One region of the Arthrobacter sp. A5 genome, then DNA from elsewhere that is predicted to be linked to it. Evidence: predicted binding sites of a transcription regulator. Region 1 holds the regulator's gene; the other holds the start of a gene.

Region 1 (9,295 bases):
TGATCCAGCACCGGCGGACGGAACGAATGTGGAATTTGCCGTGCCGGCGGACCCGCTGGTCGTCGATGGCCTGGGCATGATCACCATGCGGGTGCACGAGCGGGGTGTGGGGGAGACCCTGTCCTGCGGAACGGGTGCCTGCGCCGCGGCGGCAGCAACCCGGTTTTGGGCTGGAAAGACCGCGCCCGACGTCTGGCGCGTCAGTGTGCCCGGCGGTGACCTTGGCGTGCGGTTCCTTCCTGCGGCCGACGGCAGCGAACATGTGGAGTTGAGCGGACCGGCCGTTATTGTTGCAACAGGTGTGCTGGCCTAGCGCCCGTCGCCTGTTTCCCGTGGTCTGGTGCTTCTCGGCGCTCAGGATGGGGTTTCGGCGCGGACAACCTGCAGGATCCGAAAGGTTTTAGAGGTGCTGAAGCGGGAGACGCCCAGGCCAAGTGCGGGAAATTTGGCGCAGAGATCGGTGCTAAGCCAGCGCTGAAGCGAGTCCGCACCAAGATTTTTCTGCACCACCAGATACGCGGCACCTCCGGGAGCAAGCCGCGGCAGCCACATGCGCAGCAGCGAATGCAGCTCGTCCTTGCCCACCCTGATGGGGGGATTGGACCAGATGGTTTGGAACGTGACCGCCGGATCCACCTCCTCCGGCAGGCTCGCGGTGACATTGTTCAGCCCCAGCGATGTAGCGTTTTCGTTGGTCAGGGCGATGCAGCGTTCATTGACGTCCACCGCATAGACCCGGGCTGCCGGCGAGCGCAGGGCCAGGGTCAGGGCCACCGGTCCCCAGCCGGAGCCGATGTCGAGAAGATTTCCGCTCTCTGCGGGCGCTGGTGCATTTTGCAGGAGAATCGTCGTCCCCTTGTCCACGCCGTCCGGGCTGAAGATGCCCGCCGTCGTGCTCAGATGCCGTTGTTCACCGGCCAGAATCACCTGAAGTGACCGCCGTTTTTCCGGTCCTGCCGGCTGCGCGCTGAAGTAATGATCCGAGCCCATAGTCCGTCACGTTAGTGTGCCGGTGGCCGAAACGGAATCTGCAGGCGTCCGCTTCCGCCGCCCGCATAATTCCGCCGCCACGACCGGGACCACTGCTAGCATGGACGCATGTACATTCTGTGATCGGCCCGTCCCGCAGTGGCCCGTCCCGCAGTGGCCCGTCCCGCAGTGGCCCGTCCCGCAGTGGCCCGTCCCGCAGTGGCCCGTCCCGCAGTGGCCCGTCCCGCAGTGGCCCGTCCCGCAGTGGCCCGTCCCGCAGTGGCCCGTTCAGAGGCGATTCCGGCAGGGCCCATTCCAAGAGCGGTAGTCCAGCGGCGGTTCATGCCAGCGCCAGGCCATGAACTGGCTGCAGCCCGCTTCGCCGCCGGCACGTTGAGTAAAATCCGTGCGAACCGATCACCTAAGGATGTTTAATGGCCCAGGAATTCCCAGGTATACCAACGCCCGGCCAAACGCCGGAAGGCCCTGCGGCCGGCTCCAATGCCCGCGGACCGGACTACGATGTTAAGCACGACCTTCTAAAGGAGACTATGACCAACCCGAATCCAGCCCCCGGCGCCGATGAAGCAGGAACATCCGACGAGGGTCAGGACATGACCGCGGCCGATATCCAGGCCGTCATTGACCGGATTCTGGCCAAGGACGCCGGGGTGGCCGAGCATGCGGCGCGTTCCGGTTCCAGGACCTCCGACGGCGCCGCAAAGGCCCGCGGGTTGAGCACCAACCTGGGAAAGGCACAGGCGATATCCGCTCTTGACGGCGGGCACGGCAGCTACGACGGCGACCAGGAGGATCTGCAGGATCGCCGCGCACTGCGCCGGGTGGCAGGTCTGTCCACCGAGCTTGAGGACGTCACCGAGGTCGAGTACCGCCAGCTGCGGCTGGAGCGCGTGGTGCTGGCCGGTCTGTGGACCGAAGGCACGCTCGCGGACGCGGAGAATTCGCTGCGTGAGTTGGCGGCGTTGGCGGAAACCGCAGGATCAGAGGTGCTGGATGGGATCGTTCAGCGCCGGCTCAAACCGGACCCGGGCACGTTCCTTGGTTCCGGCAAGGCCTTGGAGCTTAAGGACATCGTGGCCGCAACCGGCGCCGACACCGTCGTGGTGGACGGCGAGTTGGCTCCGTCACAGCGCCGTAGCCTTGAAGACATCGTACTGGTCAAGGTGATCGACCGGACGGCCCTGATTTTGGACATCTTTGCCCAGCACGCCAAATCCCGTGAGGGCAAGGCCCAAGTGGAGCTGGCCCAAATGGAGTACCTGTTGCCTCGGCTTCGCGGCTGGGGTGACTCCATGTCCCGGCAGGCCGGTGGACGCATCGGAGCGGCCGGCGGAGGCATAGGTTCCCGGGGGCCCGGTGAGACGAAGATCGAACTGGACCGGCGCCGGATCAGGACTCGGATGGCCAAACTGCGCCGTGAAATCGGTGCAATGAAACCCGCGCGGGACACTAAACGTTCCAACCGCCGTCGTAATGCCGTCCCGTCCGTCGCCATTGCCGGGTACACGAACGCCGGTAAGTCCTCGCTGCTGAACAGGCTCACCGACGCCGGCGTGCTGGTGGAAAACGCGCTCTTTGCCACGCTGGACCCCACCGTCCGCAAGGCCGAAACCGCCGACGGGCTCGGCTTTACGCTGGCGGACACCGTCGGCTTTGTCCGCTCGCTGCCCACCCAGCTGGTGGAGGCCTTCCGGTCCACTTTGGAAGAGGTGGCGGATGCGGACCTGATCCTGCACATTGTGGACGTCTCGCATCCGGATCCGGAGGGTCAGATCGCCGCCGTCCGCCACGTTTTCAGCGAGGTGGACGCCCGCAAGGTCCCGGAGATCATTGTCCTGAACAAGGCCGACGCCGCCGACCCTTACGTGATCGAGCGGCTCCGCCAGCGCGAACCACGCAACGTGGTGGTGTCGGCCCGCACGGGGCAGGGCATTGACGAACTGCTCGCGGCCATCAGCGAAGCAATTCCGCGCCCAGGCGTGGAGCTGGAGCTGCTGATTCCGTACGACCGGGGGGACCTGATCAGCAAGCTGCATGAATCCGATGCCGAGATCCTTACGCTGGACCATGGCGAGTCCGGAACGCACGCCAGCGTGAAGGTGCGCGAGGGGCTGGCCGCAGAGCTGGAGCCATTTATCCTCCATGGCTGAGGCAGCGGCACGGAACGTAAAAACGGCCGCGGGGGAGCAGTTTGCCCTGGAGCTGCTCGATGCCGCGGTGGACGCCATGGGCGGCCAGCAGCGTGACGGTCAGCACGAAATGGTCCGCCGCGTGGTCGCCTCCATCGACACCGGTGATCATTTGCTGGTCCAGGCCGGCACAGGGACCGGAAAATCTTTGGCCTATCTGATCCCGCTGATTGCGCATGCGCTCGAGAGCGATAAGCCTTCCCTGGTCTCCACCGCAACGCTTGCATTGCAGGCGCAGATTGTCGGCCGTGACCTTCCGCGGCTGTTGGAATCGATTTCCGCAATGCTGCCGCGGCCGGTGAAGGTGGCGCTGGTGAAGGGGCGGAGCAATTACGTCTGCAAGCATAAGCTGCAGGGCGGGTTCCCGTCGGAGGAGCCCTCCGAGGGCCAGTTGTTCGCGCTCGGCGAGGACACCAGCGTCATTCACCCCGTCGGCGCCTCTTCCGGGTCCTCCAGCCAGTTGGGCCGTGAGGTGGTCCGGCTCCGGGACTGGGCGGAGGACACCGAAACGGGAGACCGCGACGAACTCACGCCGGGGGTCAGCGATCGGGCCTGGCGCCAGGTTTCGGTGACGTCGATGGAGTGTCTTGGGGCGCAGAAGTGCCCACTGGCGCTCGAATGCTTCAGCGAACTGGCGAAGGTACGTGGCGCGGAGGCGGACCTCGTCGTGACGAATCATGCGATGCTGGCGATCAGCGCGTTTGAGGGCCTCGCGGTCCTGCCCGAGTATGACGTCGTCGTGGTGGATGAGGCGCATGAACTTCAGGACCGGGTTACCGGTGCTGTCAGCGGTCAGCTCTCTGTGCAGATGATTCACGTTGCCGCCTCCAGCGCGCGGAAGAATACGGGCATCTCGATGGAGACACTCAATTCCGCGGCCGGGTATCTGGAGGCGGCCCTTGGCGGACTCCCGTCCGGGCTGCTGCCCTCGGGCCTGAACGAGCAGCAGCTCACCGCCATTGATCAGGTGCGCGATGCCTGCCGGACGGCGTTGTCGGATTCCAAGGGGGACGCCGGCAATGCCGACGGCGGACGCCAGATGGCGCGCTCACGCCTGACGTTGATTCTGGAACTGGCCGAGAGGCTGCTGGTGGCGCGCGAGGCCGGCGAGGTGGTCTGGTTGTCCCGACCGGGCGGATTCACCCCGCAGCAAGGCTACTCCGTGCCGGATGAGTCGGCTCCGGCTCTGATCAACATCGCACCGCTGAGCGTGGCCGGCCGGCTCCGGGAGGGGCTCTTCGCGGATCATACGGTTGTGCTGACCTCGGCTACCCTCGCGGTCGGCGCGGCATTTGAACCGGCGGCCGGCGGGTTGGGACTGCTGGGTCCCGGGGCGCCCAGCTGGACCGGGGCGGACGTAGGCTCGCCGTTCGACTACGCCAAGCAGGGGATGCTGTATGTGGCCGCCCATTTGGCGAAGCCGGAGCGCGGCACCTCGGCGGAGCAGCTTGATGAACTCGAAGCACTGATCCGGGCTTCGGGCGGCGGGGCGCTGTGCCTCTTTTCCTCCCGCCGGGCCGCAGAGGACGCCGCGGAAGCGCTCCGGTCCCGGCTGGAGGTGGTTGTGCTCTGTCAGGGGGAGTCATCGATGGCCGCCCTTGTCAAGCAGTTCGAGGCTGAACCGGACACCTGTTTGTTCGGCACCATGTCCCTGTGGCAGGGCGTTGATGTGCAGGGTGCGTCCTGCCGGCTCGTGGTGATAGACCGGATCCCCTTTCCGCGCCCGGATGACCCGCTGATGACCGCACGCTCGCGCGCCGTTGCCAAGGCCGGCGGGAACGGTTTCATGTCGATATCGGCGACTCACGCGGCGGTCCGGCTTGCGCAGGGCGCGGGCCGGCTGATCCGCTCGTCCTCGGACAAGGGCGTGGTGGCAGTACTGGACTCACGGCTGGCCACGGCCCGTTACGGTGGCTTTCTGCGTGCGGCCCTCCCACCATTCTGGCCCACGACGGACCGTGCGCTGGTGATGAGCGCCCTGCAGCGGCTGGCCGAAGCAGGCAAACCCGAGGCCTGACCGGCGGCAGACCGCCCGCCTAGATGGCGCGCAGCACCGAAACAATTTTGCCCATGATGGTGGCATTGTCGCCCACTATCGGTTCATAACGGGTGTTCTGCGGCAGCAACCAGGTGTGCCCATCCCGCTGACGGAACGTCTTGACGGTTGCTTCGTCATCGAGGAGGGCCGCCACGATGTCGCCGTTGATGGCGTCCTGCTGCCGGCGCACTACGACCCAGTCGCCGTCACAGATCGCGGCGTCGATCATGGAGTCGCCGGTCACCTTGAGCATAAAGAGCTCTCCATGACCTACGAGCTGGCGTGGGAGTGGCATGACGTCCTCGACTACCTGATCAGCCAGGATGGGTCCGCCGGCGGCGATCCGTCCGACTAGAGGCACCATGGCGGTGTCTGAGGCGCTGCTCAGCTCTGCCATGTTCAGACCACTGGCGCTGCGCAGCTTTGCCGGGGATGGCACGCCCTCGATTTCCACGACCCCGTCGTCCAGGGTGAGCGGGATGAGCACTTCCATGGCGCGGGGGCGCTTCGCGTCCCGACGCAGATAGCCCAGTTTTTCCAACTGGGAGAGCTGATGAGTGACGCTGGACAGGCTTGCGAGCCCGACGACGTCGCCGATCTCACGCATGGACGGCGGGTAGCCCTTGTCACTGATGGAGCGCTGGATACACTCAAGGATCTTTTTTTGCCGCACCGTCAGGCCCTTAAAGCCGGCCCGGCTGGCACGGTTCCCGCTATGGAGGATGAATTCCGGACCTGCCATGACGTGCCGTCCCTTCTTGAAACTGCAACCGGCCCGGCGCCGACAAGCGCCCGGCGGATCCGCTCCGCCCGTCATCCGTATGCTACGGCTTGGTCGGAGCTGACCACCCCCCAACGCCCCCAGCCAAAATGTCGGTGGGTTCTGGTGGACTCGTCGTGTGGCCGGATCCTGCTTCTAATCTAGGGCAGTTTCCGGTTGATTTCAAACATATGTTCTACCGGGTCTTGGCATGCATCGTTAGTGAGTGCTACAACTGGAGAACACAGTTTCGAATACATGTTCTAGCTGGACCAGTGGTAGTTGAACCCTGCGCCGCCTACAGGCGCTACAAGTGCACTGCCGGGTCAGGACAACTGGACCTCGTAGCGTGAAAGGTGAAGAAAATGAACGCCACATCGACCTTTAATCTCGAAGCCCGGCCCGCCTCCGTGAGCCGGCGGCCGGCTTCCAAGGGCTGGCAGCCCGCATCCAAGATCCAGCTCCGACTGACTCGCCGCGGGCGTCTGGTCCTGATGGGTATTCCACTGATGCTGTCCGCTATCGCTGTGCTGTTGCTGGCCGGGTTCATTACGTCGCCGGCCCAAGCCTCCACCGGTGCAAATTCGCCGGGGGTCCACGCTTCCAAGGTCACCGTCATGGCGGGCCAGACTCTTTGGAGCATCGCCTCGGCAAGCGATCCGTCACGGGATCCGCGGGACGTTGTGGCGGACATCCTGGAGCTGAACAGTCTCACCACTTCAGTCGTCCAGCCGGGGCAGCAGGTCTACGTTCCGCTGCTGAACTGATGGCGAAGGCTGCCTTGAAGCACAGCAGTGAGGCCCACCAGCGTCGCCAACCATTGGGGCCGGTGAGCCTCTAAGAGCTGACTGATGAGGTGGTTATGTCAGCTTTAATTCCCGGCCCGGTTCGACCGTGGCGGCCGGGGAGCTTAAACTGGAACCGTGAATCAGACTGAGCGTCTCGACCGGCTGCCCCTGCGGAACGATCTGCGCGGGCTGCACCCGTATGGTGCACCTCAGCTGGACGTCCCCATCCTGCTCAACGTCAATGAAAATACCCACGGCGTCCCCGATGATGCGCGCGAGGCCATCCTCAAGGCGGTCGACAACGTGCTGGTCGGCCTCAACCGCTACCCGGACCGGGAATTCACCGAACTGCGACGGGCTTTGGCTGCATATTTGGGGCACGGCCTAGCGGCTGAGAACGTCTGGGCAGCCAACGGGTCCAACGAGGTGCTGCAACAGATCCTGCAGGCGTTCGGCGGACCGGGACGCAGAGCCCTGGGCTTCCCTCCCACCTACTCAATGTATCCGTTGCTCGCCAACGGCACCGGAACTGAGTACGTCACCGGGCGCCGCACGGAGGATTTCGGCCTGAGCGCCGCGTCAGCCGCCGAACAGGTACGCGAACTGGCACCCAACATTGTCTTCCTCTGTTCACCAAATAATCCGACTGGCACGGCGCTCAAGGCCGAAGTTGTTGAAGAGGTCTACGAGGCGGGCAAGGCATCGCAAGCCATTATCATCGTCGATGAGGCATACGCGGAATTCGCCCATGACGGAACACCCAGCGCCATGGCTTTACTGCCGGGGCGTGAGCGCCTCGTGGTCTCCCGCACCATGAGTAAGGCCTTCGCCCTGGCCGGCGCCCGGTTGGGCTATCTCGCCGCCGCCCCTGAGATCGCCGACGCATTGCGGCTGGTCCGGCTGCCTTACCACCTCTCCGCCATTACACAAGCCACGGCCGTGGCGGCGCTGCGGAACTCCGATTCCCTGCTGGCCAACGTTGAGGACATCAAGATCCAGCGCGACCGGATCGTGGCCGGACTATCCGCGTTCGGGCTCAAGCCGGCGCCGTCGGATTCCAATTTTGTTTTCTTTGGCGGCATGGAGGATCCGCATGCCATCTGGCAGGGACTGCTGGAGGCGGGCGTCTTGATCAGAGACGTCGGCATTCCCGGTCATCTGCGCGTCACCGCCGGCACGGAAACGGAAACATCGGCTTTCCTCGATCGGCTGGCCGTGGTGTTGGGCCGTTGAGTGGCCCGCGAACGACGGGTTCGATGGCTGTTGGCCGACCGGCATTCGGGGATCCGTCCGTATTCTCCTAGAATTAGGGGACGCGACCAATGCTTTGGCACCGGTGCTGCATAATCCGGACGCGTTCCGGCGCCGCACTGCAGAGGCCAGCACCATCCACAATCCAGGAACGAAGGACCGCCCGCAATGAGCGAGAACACATCCACTTCCGGCGCCCCACGCACGGCGCGGCTGGAACGGAGCACCAGCGAGTCGTCCGTACTGGTAGAGGTTGACCTGGACGGGACAGGGGTGTCCAGCATCGCTACCTCCGTCCCCTTTTACGATCACATGCTGACAGCGCTGTCGAAACATTCGCTGATCGACCTGACCGTCAAGGCCAGCGGAGATACCCACATTGACGTGCACCATACCGTGGAAGACGTGGCCATCACCCTGGGTGAAGTCCTGCGCCAGGCCCTGGGCAACAAGGCCGGCATCCGGCGGTTTGGCGAAGCCACCGTTCCACTGGACGAGGCACTTGCCAACGCCGTCGTCGATGTTTCCGGCCGCCCCTACCTGGTTCACAGCGGCGAGCCGGCCGGACAGGAATATCACCTTATTGGCGGCCACTTCACCGGTTCGCTGACGCGCCATGTCTTTGAAGCCATGACATTCCACGCACGGATATGCCTGCACATGACGGTCCTCGCCGGGCGGGATCCGCACCACATTGTGGAGGCACAGTTCAAAGCCTTCGCCCGCGCCCTGCGCAGTGCCATCGAACCCGATCCGCGCGTCGTCGGCATTCCTTCCACCAAGGGCAGCCTGTGACGGCGGAGCAGCTTTCGCCGGACAGCGCCGCTGACGCCCCGTCGGCGGACGGCGGCGGTTCCGCGGCGGGTCCGACGGTGACGGTGCTGGACTATGGCTCGGGGAACGTACGTTCCGCCGTCCGGGCCCTTGAGCGCGCCGGCGCCGTGGTGACGCTCAGCGCCAAGGCCGACGACGTGCTCGGCGCCGACGGCCTGGTCGTCCCGGGTGTCGGGGCCTTCGCTACGGTGATGAAGGAGCTCAAGGGCGTCGACGGTCTGCGGATGATCGGCCGGAGAGTCGCCGGCGGCCGTCCGGTGCTGGCCATTTGCGTTGGACTGCAGATCCTCTTCGATGGCGGTGTCGAGCACGGCAACAGCGAACCGGGGATGGCCGAGTGGCCCGGCACGGTGGAACTGCTCCCGGCTCCGGTGGTGCCGCACATGGGCTGGAACACCGTTGACGTGCCGGAGGGGTCGAAGCTTTTCGAGGGCGTCGAGCATGA
Region 2 (9,295 bases), 2.1 Mb from region 1:
AACGGGTTTTTCCGGAGGTGAGGATCAGTTGTTCCTCCTCCAGCTTGAACGTCAAAAGCTCCAGTAGTTCCCGTTCTTTCCACAGCAACGAGGACAATTCCTGGGCGCCCAACCTCACCAGCTCCTCTGTAAAATTCCGACAGACGTCAGATCGCCGCCTAGTTGTTACCCAACTATCGGCAGGGAATGTCTTTATGTTAGTCCGCACTGGTGGTATGTTTCACGTAGCGCGCCCGAGTTATACGGCTGATCATGGTCTCTGGTCAGTTCGGGAGCCTTCTGTTGGCGTTGACGGCTCCCGGGGGAACCAAATAAATGAATCGTATTAAGCGCAATGAGCTGGTCATCGAAAACCTGCCATTGGTTGGCTATCTCGTGTCCGAACTGTGTGCCAAGGCCACCCATCTCTCACGGGATGATCTGGCGTCGGTGGGCGCCATTGCGCTGATCACCTCGGCCGAGGCCTACAACCCGGACTTCGGCGTCCCCTTTGGAGCCTTTGCCCGCCGTCGTATTGTCGGCGCTTTTGCCGATGAAATGCGGTCCGGCGACTGGGCTCCCCGCTCGGTCCGGCGCCGGATTAAAGAGACGTTGGCCATCCGTGAGACTCTGACTGCCGCGTTGGGCCGGATCCCGACGGTGGATGAGATAGCCGCGTCCTTGGGGGTGACTCGGGATGAAGCCGATGCCGCCTTGGCCGATGCTGCGCGAACCGTCTCAACCATTGACGAGGTCACCGCCGGGTTTCTGGTTGCGGAAAATGCCTCCCCCGAGGGCGAGCTGCTGGCCGCCGAGCGGCTGCAGTACCTCCGCGCCGCCGTCGGCACGCTGCCGGCAAAGATGCGCTACGTGGTGGAGCAGATTTATTTTCAGGACCGCAGCGTCAAGGACCTTGCCGCGGAGCTGGGCTCCACGCATTCCGCCGTGTCCCAGCAGCGCGCCGAGGCGATCCGTCTGCTCGGCGACGGGATGGGCACGCATTACGGGAACGACGACGGCGACACGCACGTTCCGCTGTCCCGGATCGCCCCACAGCGACGCAACGCCTACCTGTCCGCCATGGGCGGCCACACCGCAGGGGGCATTACCCGCGCCGCGCACCATCACCCGGCGCCGGCGATGGACGTCGTCGTCGCCTGAAAATACGCAAAAAGGCGAATTCCGAATTGTCTTCCGCGAGCTGCTAACCGCCGTACCTGCTCCGCCGATAGTTGAGTGTGCCGGACCATGGATGGGCCGGCGAAACTGACCCCACTCACGGAGGAATACAACATGGGCATGCAGATCAACACCAACCTCGCGGCAAACAACACCTACCGCAACCTGGCCAACACGCAGAACGACCTGTCCAAGTCATTGGAAAAGCTCTCCAGCGGCCTGCGCATCAACCGTGCCGGCGATGACGCCGCCGGCCTGGCGATCTCGGAGGGCCTGAAGTCACAGGTGGGCGGCATGACCGTCGCAGCCCGCAACGCTCAAGACGGCATCAGCGTCATCCAGACCGCTGAAGGCTCCCTGGGCGAAGTGCAGTCCATCCTGCAGCGTGTTCGTGACCTGGCTGTTCAGGCCGGCAACGACTCGAACAGCGTGGATTCACGTGCCGCGATCTCCACTGAGGTCACCGCGCTGGGTAAGGAACTGACTCGGATCGGCGATTCGACGAACTTCAACGGCAAGAAGCTGCTTGACGGCGTTACCACGAGCCTGACTTTCCAGATCGGCGCGGGCAGTGTCGCAGGCGCGGACCAGATCTCGGTCAACTTCTCAGACGTAAAGGCCATCGGTACGGCCGTGTCCACCTTGGCTTCGGGAACAGGCTTCTCAAGCGCCGCTGATGCTTTGACTACGATCGACGCCCTGGATACGCAGATCAAGGCCGTATCGACCGCCCGCGCCTCCCTCGGAGCGGACCAGAACCGGTTCGAAAGCGTCATCAAGAACCTGGCCGTTTCCAAGGAAAACCTCTCCGCCGCCGGATCCCGTATCCGCGACACGGATATGGCTGAGGAAATGGTGAAGTACACCCGCAATAACATCCTGTCGCAGGCCGGGACCGCCATGCTTGCGCAGGCCAACCAGTCCAACCAGGGTGTGCTGCAGCTCCTGCGCTAAACCTGGTGAAATAAACCCTGTGACCTAGACCCTCTAAGTACGTTCTTCAGGTAACAGGGTTTATCCGGTAACAGGGCCTCGGTAACAGGAACAGGACTGATCGCGGCTCCTGCGGCGGATGGACGAGTGCTGCTCACCCGTTCATCGGCCGCAGGTAGGCCGCTTCCGTAGTTAGAGACGTATCAGGAGTTACGCGCATGGGAATCACTCTCGATGGCTTGTCGAGTGGTCTGGACACCACCACGCTTATTGCCTCGCTGATGAAAGTGGAAGCCATTCCACAGACGCTCCTGAAAAACAAGGTCTCGGACACGCAGGTCATGGCGTCGGCGTTGCAGGCGTTAAACACCAAAATTGCCGCGCTCGCCGTCCTCGCTAAGACGGCCGCGAAGCCCGCCGCCTTCGACGTCTATGCGGCAACGAGCAGCTCCGACAAGGTGACGGCTGTGTCCACGGCCGGGGCCTCCGCAGGGCAAATCGATTTTGTGGTCGATAGACTCTCGCAAACCCAGGTCAGTGTAACGGGCGCCTTGACCGTATGGCCGGACAGCGGGCTCACCCTCACGGCCAAAGACGGCACGGCGACCACCATCACAGCGGCCTCCAACTCTTTGGATGACGTGGTCAAAGCGATCAATGCCGCCCCGGCGGGTGTCACCGCGATGAAAGTGGCTAGCGGGACTGACTCCGGCGGGAATCCCCAATACCGCCTCCAGCTCACTGCAGCTTCGGCCGGTGCCGCCGCCCAGTTCAGCATTTCCGGCACCACCGCCGCCGTGATAGACATCAAAACCGCCCAAGACGCGCAGGTGACTCTCTGGGCCGGCACCGCCGCTGCCCAAGCCGTTACTTCGGCCACCAATACTTTTCCGGAACTGCTTCCCGGCGGCGCCGTGACGCTGGCTTCCGGTGCCCTGGGCCCCGCCACGGTTACCGTGGCACGCGATGACAAGCAGGCCGCCAAGATGGCCTCGGATCTGGTTACCGCCCTGAACGGGGTCTTTTCCCTGATTGCCGCCCGCAGTGCCGTTAGCACCAGCACGGATGCCAGCGGTAAGACGGTCACCGCAACGGGGCCCTTCACCGGGGACAGCACCGTCAGGGACGTGAGCCAGAAGGTGCTCTCCGCCGCGTCGCTGCCGGTGAATGGCCACTCGCCATCAGAATTCGGCGTTGGCATCACCCGCGACGGAAATCTGCTCTTTGATGCGGACAAGCTGACGGCCGCTTTGGCGAAGGATCCCACCGGGACTAAAGCCGCCCTCGCTGAAATTGCCTCCCGGGTAGGCACTGCCGCCGCTGTCGCCTCCGATAAATACAGCGGTACCATAACCTCCCAGATCACCGGCCAGCAGAGCGCCATCAAAGATCTCAGCGACCAGATCAGCAGCTGGGACCTCCGGCTGGCGAGCAGGCAGGCCGGGCTGCAGTCAACTTATGCCGCCCTGGAAGTTGCGTTGGGAAAAATGAAGTCCCAGCAGTCCTGGCTGACCGCACAGCTGTCCGGCCTATCGTCATCGAGCACGGGAGCATGAGCACCATGAGTACTGCCTACGCACAGCAAATGGCCAAATACAACCGGGAGGCGGTCCTGTCGGCCCCGCCGGCCCGGCTGCTGACCATGCTGTACGACAGGCTGCTGCTTGACCTGGGCCGCGCCGAGGCAGCCCAACAAGGGCAAAACTGGGCGGCCGCGTCGGAGAATCTGGTCCACGCGCAGGCAATTGTTGCCGAATTATCCACCTCGCTGAACGCGGATGCCTGGGACGGTGCCGATCAGCTGTTCGCGCTGTATACGTTTGCATCCAACAGGATGATTGAGGCGAACATTGAGCGGGACGCCGGGAAGACCCGCGACTGTATTGCGGTCCTGGAACCGCTGCGGCAATCCTGGCACGAGGCGGCTGCATCGCTGCCCGTCCGGACCGGAGCACCGGCATTCACGGGCGGAAGCCTCGGCATTGGCTAAGGCGCCGGGTACTGGACAGAGCACCGAACGGAGCACCGGACAGGGCATTGAACAGGGCTTCCACGAGGGCATTGAACAGGGCTTCGACGAGGGCATTGTACAGGGCATCCACCAGGGCATTGAACATGGCCTCCAATGGCTCGGGATTCTGGAGCAGCTAGAGGCCGGGGTCAATGCGCCAGTTCCGGGGGAGTCCTTGTATGGGGTCCGGCGCCAAGACGCCTCGGCCGATGCCACGGTAGCGGCGGAACGTGAATCGGCTGTGCAGACAGCAAACAACGCGACTCCGTGGCTGCCGCTGGCTGATCCGGGGCCGATTCCCGCCGGACTGATCGGCCGGGCTCGCCGGCTGCTCGCAGCCCAGCATGACGCCGTCGAACGTCTGGAAGCGCAGCTCCACGAGACCGCGCGGCACCTGGCCGCCGTTCAATCGGTGCCGGAGACGATACCCACTGGGCGGCCGGTTTTTCTGGACGTTACGGGCTAGACCTAGCGCGTTTGAACGGAAGGGCTAACGGAACGACCGACAATGTCAAAGAGGCCGTAGGAATGATCGAGGCGCCGTAGGAATTTACTCCGAGAACACGCGCGCTCCGCTTGTATTCACTCGGGTTCCAGATGCGGCACTCGACTGTGACGAACTTGCCGTCTGTAGCTCTGAGCTGACGCTGGTGTCAATGCCGAGTGCTGGGAGGGTTCAGAACGTACAGCTCCACCTTCAGGTCAGAAGGGTGGTGGTGGTTCGGGGTTGTTGGGGTAGACGCGTCCGGTGGGTGAGGTGTGGATGAAGACGCCGGGGGTTGGTTGGGTGACGGTCCAGCCGGTGCCGGGGTCGTCTTTGAGGTGGTGATCGGCTGTGCACAGGGGGCCTAGGTTGGTGTCGCTGGTTTCGCCCAGGGGCAGGGGTGTGCCGTCGGGGGCGTAGGTCTGCCGGTGGTAGGGGATGGTGTGATCGATGTCGCAGAGTCTTGCGGGTTTGTCGCAGCCGATGCCGCGGCAGGTTTTGTCCCGGTTGATGATCCAGCGGCGCAGGTCCGCCGCGGGTTCGTAGGCTGTCCGGCCGATGGAGAGGATGGTGCCGTTTTCGGGGTGGGTGAGGATCCTGAGCCAGGAGGTTGCCTGGCCGGCGAGTTCGCGGGCCTGGTCGGCTGGGATGGGGCCGTAGCCGTTGAGGTTGCCGGGGCGTTCGTCCAGTCCCATCAGGGTCAGGACGGGGACGGTGACGGCGATCTGGGCGGGTGCGTAGCGGGGGGCCTTCCGGCGGCCACGGGCGGTCTTCCCGGCGTTCCCGGTGTCGGTGCCGGTCTTCCCTGCGTTCCCGGTGTCGGTATCGTCGGTGCAGTCGCTGGTGTCGGTGTCGTCGGGGTCGGTGTCTTCGGTGGTGTCGGTGTCGTCGCTGGGGTCGGGGTCCAGGGCGTTGTTGAAGAGGTCGACCATGACGTCGGCGCGGTATTCGTTGATCGCGCGGGAGGGTTTCCCGCCGGGGGTGGTGCCGGTGGAGGGTTCGCCTTCGTGTTGGGCGTGGTGGGCCCAGGCGTCGATGGTTTCGTAGAAGCGCCGGGCGTCCACGGCGGGGAGGAGGGCACCGATTTCGGCCATTCCGTCGGGTTGGGCGAAGAACCAGACGTCGCGGTGGGTGCGGGCGCGTTCGTGCCGGGCGGCGAGGGGTTCGGGGTCGAGTTTCTCCGCCGTTTCGCGGGCATGCCGTTCCAGGGCTTTGGGTGTCAGGGAGGGTGCGAGGGCGGTGATCGCGTCTTCGACCGGGCCCCAGAGTTCGGCCGGGGTGGTGCCGAGTCCGGAGAGGACGGCGTGGACGCGGGCCCGGTCCAGGAGGCCCTGCTCGTGCTGGGCGAGGGTGGCAGGGAGCATGCTGGTGAGGTAGTCGCTGTTGTCCAGGAGGCGCTGGGCGCTGTAGCGGCCGATGTGCAGGGCGGCACCGATTTCCGCTGCCGCGTACCGGGAGCGTTCGCTGATCCATTCGGACCGGGCCGGCACGGTGAAGCGCCGTGGTGTTTCGGCCGGCAGCGGGGGCCGTTCTGCGGCGAACGCGGCGACGGCCCGGGTCTGGATGGCCTGGGCCCAGGACACCATTTTCCCGGCTGCGGCGGCGTAGTCGAGCTTCTGGTCGGCATCACCGCCGGCGGGGTCGGTGAGCAGCAGGGCCTCGGCGGTCCGTAGCGGGTCCAGCCTGTCGGGGTCCTCTTCCCGGACCAGGCCCGCCAACAGGACCCGACGGACGGACTCGACCTGCAGGTCACCATCAGGCTGATGGTTATCCTGCCGGTTAGCGTCAAGGAGCTCAGCGTCCTGCAGATCCGAGACCTGCGCGTCGGGGACCTGTGGGTCTGCGTCCTGCAGATCGGGGAGCTGCTCTTTGGAGGGATGTAGATCACTGCCCGGGTGCTTGGCGATGACGGCGGAGGGCTTCAGGGAGCGGCACAGGTCCTCGCCCGTCAGAGTGCGGGCCGGACCCCACCCGAACTCCCACTGGGTGAGATGGGGACCTTCTGGCCGGGATCCGTTGGCTTGGAAATCTTCGGGGCGGGCGTGCGGGGGTATCCCGAGGTAATCCCCGAGGAGCGTTTCGAAGCTCTTCCCGCCGTCCATGCTTCAATTCTATTCTAATTAAGCTACAATTCCCAAAATTTTTCCGAACGTGTGTGCGAATATTTTCAGACGTCCCGTCCACGTCACGGCTGCCAGGTAAAAGTTTTGGCGATTCTGCTAACGGACGCGTGTCCCGCGCCGATAGATAGAGACGAGCAAGGATCGCTCACTTGAATTGGCCACGGATCGGCCGACTTGTCCCTTTTTTGTAAAGCGGGTAAACGTTGTTCGATTCCGTGACTACTGTGGCGCTCAGCAGCGCCCTTGATGGTCTGGCCCTGCGCCAGCGCAGCATTGCCGACAATATTGCCAACGTCAATACCCCCAATTACCACGCCAAAAAGGTCGCCTTCGAGTCCGCGCTGAGTTCCTCGGTGCAGGCACGGGACGGACACGCAGAGGCGACGACGGCGCGGTCGCTGGATGCGACGCAGCTGAACGGCAACAACGTCAACCTCGATACCGAGACGCTCGCCAACATTTCTACCGTTCTGCGCTACCAGTTCGCGGCCCAGGCCTCCAACGCGCCGTTCACCGGTGTGCGCTCGGCACTGCGGACCAACTGATGACGGACGCAATCAGCATCGCCGGTTCTGGGCTGACCGTGCACCGCAAGTGGCTTGACGCCGTGTCAGACAATCTAGCCAACGTCAATACCGCCAAGAGCACGAACGGCGCCGCTTTCCAGGCGCGCTACGTGCAGGCCCAGGAGGGGCCGGGAAATTCAGGCGTCTACGTGGCCGGAACCGTGTTGGGGGACGCGGCTGGACGGCTGGTCCACGAACCGGAGAATCCACTCGCGGACAAGGACGGCTACGTCCGCTACCCGGACATCGATCTGGGGCTGGAAATGGGCAAGCTGATCATGGCCCAGCGGGGCTACCAAGCCAATGCCGCCGTCGTCGACCGCGCTAAAACTACCTACGAAGCCGCCCTGCAGATCGGAAAAGCCTGATGGCCATCGCCGCAATTCCCACGGTCCAGGGCGTTTCCGCGACGGGCTATCTGCCAGCGGTCCAGCCCGCCGCCCCGGACGGCGACGCGGACTTCGCCTCGACGCTGACCGGTGCCGTGGACGGACTGCAGCAACTGCAGTCCAACTCCAATGACCTGGCCATTAAGGCCGTGACCGGCAACCTGGACGATATTCACACCGCGACGCTTGCCGCTACGCGGGCGCAGGTGACGCTGGAACTGGTGGCGGCGGTCCGGAATAAGGGCGTTGACGCGTTCAACGAGATCATGCGGATGCAAGCCTGATGCCGGCACAGCTATCCGCCTTTTTTGCGCGGTTCACCAAGGCCGTGGGCAGCTTCAGCGTGGCACAGCGCACCATTGCCATTATCGGCATTGCCGCGCTGGTGCTGGGCGGAATCGCGCTCACGTCCTGGCTCACCAGGCCCACCTACACACCGCTGTTTTCCGGACTCGCCGCGGCGGACGCGAACACCATTGTGGACCAGCTGCGCACGGACGGCGTGCCGTACGAGCTGACCAACGGCGGGGCCACGATCATGGTGCCGGAGGCGAAGGTCTACGACGAGCGCCTCAAGGCGGCCGCGGCGGGGCTGCCGGCGAACAAGACGGCCGGCTACTCGCTGTTGGACAACATGGGCGTGACATCGTCGGAATTCCAGCAGACCGTCACGTACCAGCGGGCCATGGAGGGCGAGTTGGCGTCCACGATTTCCGCCATGAACGGTGTAAAAGCCGCCTCGGTGAAGCTGGCGATCCCCAAGGACACGGTGTTTGCCTCCCAGAAACAGGACCCGACGGCGTCGGTGTTCATCGAAAGCGCGAAGGGAACCTCGCTGGATTCCGATCAGGTCCAGGCCATCGTTCACCTGACCTCCGCGTCCATTGACGGGCTGAAACCGCTCAACGTTGCGGTCATTGACTCCTCCGGAACCGTACTTTCCGCCGTCGGAACCGGGGCTGCCGGGGGAGCCGCCAAGCAGGGCTCCGACTATGAGAAGCGCATCAGCGCCGCCGTGCAGGCCATGCTCGACCGGGTGGCGGGTCCCGGTAACGCCACGGTGGCCGTAGCAGCGGATATGAGCCAGCAGACCGGTCAGAAGGTGCAGGAATCCTTCACCAACCCCGACCAGGCTCCCGCTCTGAGCGAATCCAAGGCGACCGAGTCCTACACCGGCACCGGGGCCGCGGCTGCCGGCGTGCTCGGGGCCGAGAGCTCGGCGGCACCCAATGCCGACGGAAACGGGACGTTCACCTCCGACAAGACGACGAAGAACAACGCGGTGAATAAAACCACTGAAACCACGACCATTCCCGCCGGCGCGGTGACGCGGCAGACGGTGTCGGTTGCGGTGAACAAACCGACCGCTGACGGATTGGACATGTCCACCCTGCGTGATCTGGTCTCCTCCGCAGCGGGCATCAATATTGCCCGCGGGGATGTTGTGACCGTCGCGGCGCTGCCGTTCAACACCTCCGGCGCCGCTGACGCCAAGGCTGCCCTCGATGCGGCAAAGGCCGAGGCCGATGCCCAGCGCACGGCGGAGACGTGGAAGACCATCATCATCGTGGCCAGCATTCTGCTCCTGATTGCCCTGGCATTGCTGCTGTACGCGCTCAAGAACCGGCGGC

The links. Region 1 encodes LexA, which represses DNA repair genes until DNA is damaged. Its sites were predicted from a motif close to TCGAACANNTGTTCGA; they were not measured.
Region 2: ACLLJI_RS15665 (DUF222 domain-containing protein) is a predicted target of LexA. The motif match lies at 6,732-6,747, and genes of this name have one in related genera.

What each region holds. Positions count from the first base shown of each region.
Region 1 covers NZ_CP180316.1:1,186,239-1,195,533, forward strand. Annotated here, with positions in the region: gene dapF (diaminopimelate epimerase) at 1-313, shown strand, start outside; gene ACLLJI_RS05415 (class I SAM-dependent methyltransferase) at 355-990, opposite strand; gene hflX (GTPase HflX) at 1,521-3,140, shown strand; gene ACLLJI_RS05425 (ATP-dependent DNA helicase) at 3,133-5,196, shown strand; gene lexA (transcriptional repressor LexA) at 5,216-5,959, opposite strand; gene ACLLJI_RS05435 (LysM peptidoglycan-binding domain-containing protein) at 6,343-6,744, shown strand; gene ACLLJI_RS05440 (histidinol-phosphate transaminase) at 6,901-7,998, shown strand; gene hisB (imidazoleglycerol-phosphate dehydratase HisB) at 8,185-8,811, shown strand; gene hisH (imidazole glycerol phosphate synthase subunit HisH) at 8,889-9,295, shown strand, end outside.
Region 2 covers NZ_CP180316.1:3,323,977-3,333,271, reverse strand. Annotated here, with positions in the region: gene ACLLJI_RS15695 (flagellar protein FlgN) at 1-118, opposite strand, end outside; gene ACLLJI_RS15690 (sigma-70 family RNA polymerase sigma factor) at 316-1,140, shown strand; gene ACLLJI_RS15685 (flagellin) at 1,273-2,112, shown strand; gene fliD (flagellar filament capping protein FliD) at 2,310-3,647, shown strand; gene fliS (flagellar export chaperone FliS) at 3,653-4,081, shown strand; gene ACLLJI_RS15670 (hypothetical protein) at 4,074-4,568, shown strand; gene ACLLJI_RS15665 (DUF222 domain-containing protein) at 4,805-6,688, opposite strand; gene flgB (flagellar basal body rod protein FlgB) at 6,913-7,254, shown strand; gene ACLLJI_RS15655 (flagellar basal body rod protein FlgC) at 7,251-7,643, shown strand; gene fliE (flagellar hook-basal body complex protein FliE) at 7,643-7,948, shown strand; gene fliF (flagellar basal-body MS-ring/collar protein FliF) at 7,948-9,295, shown strand, end outside.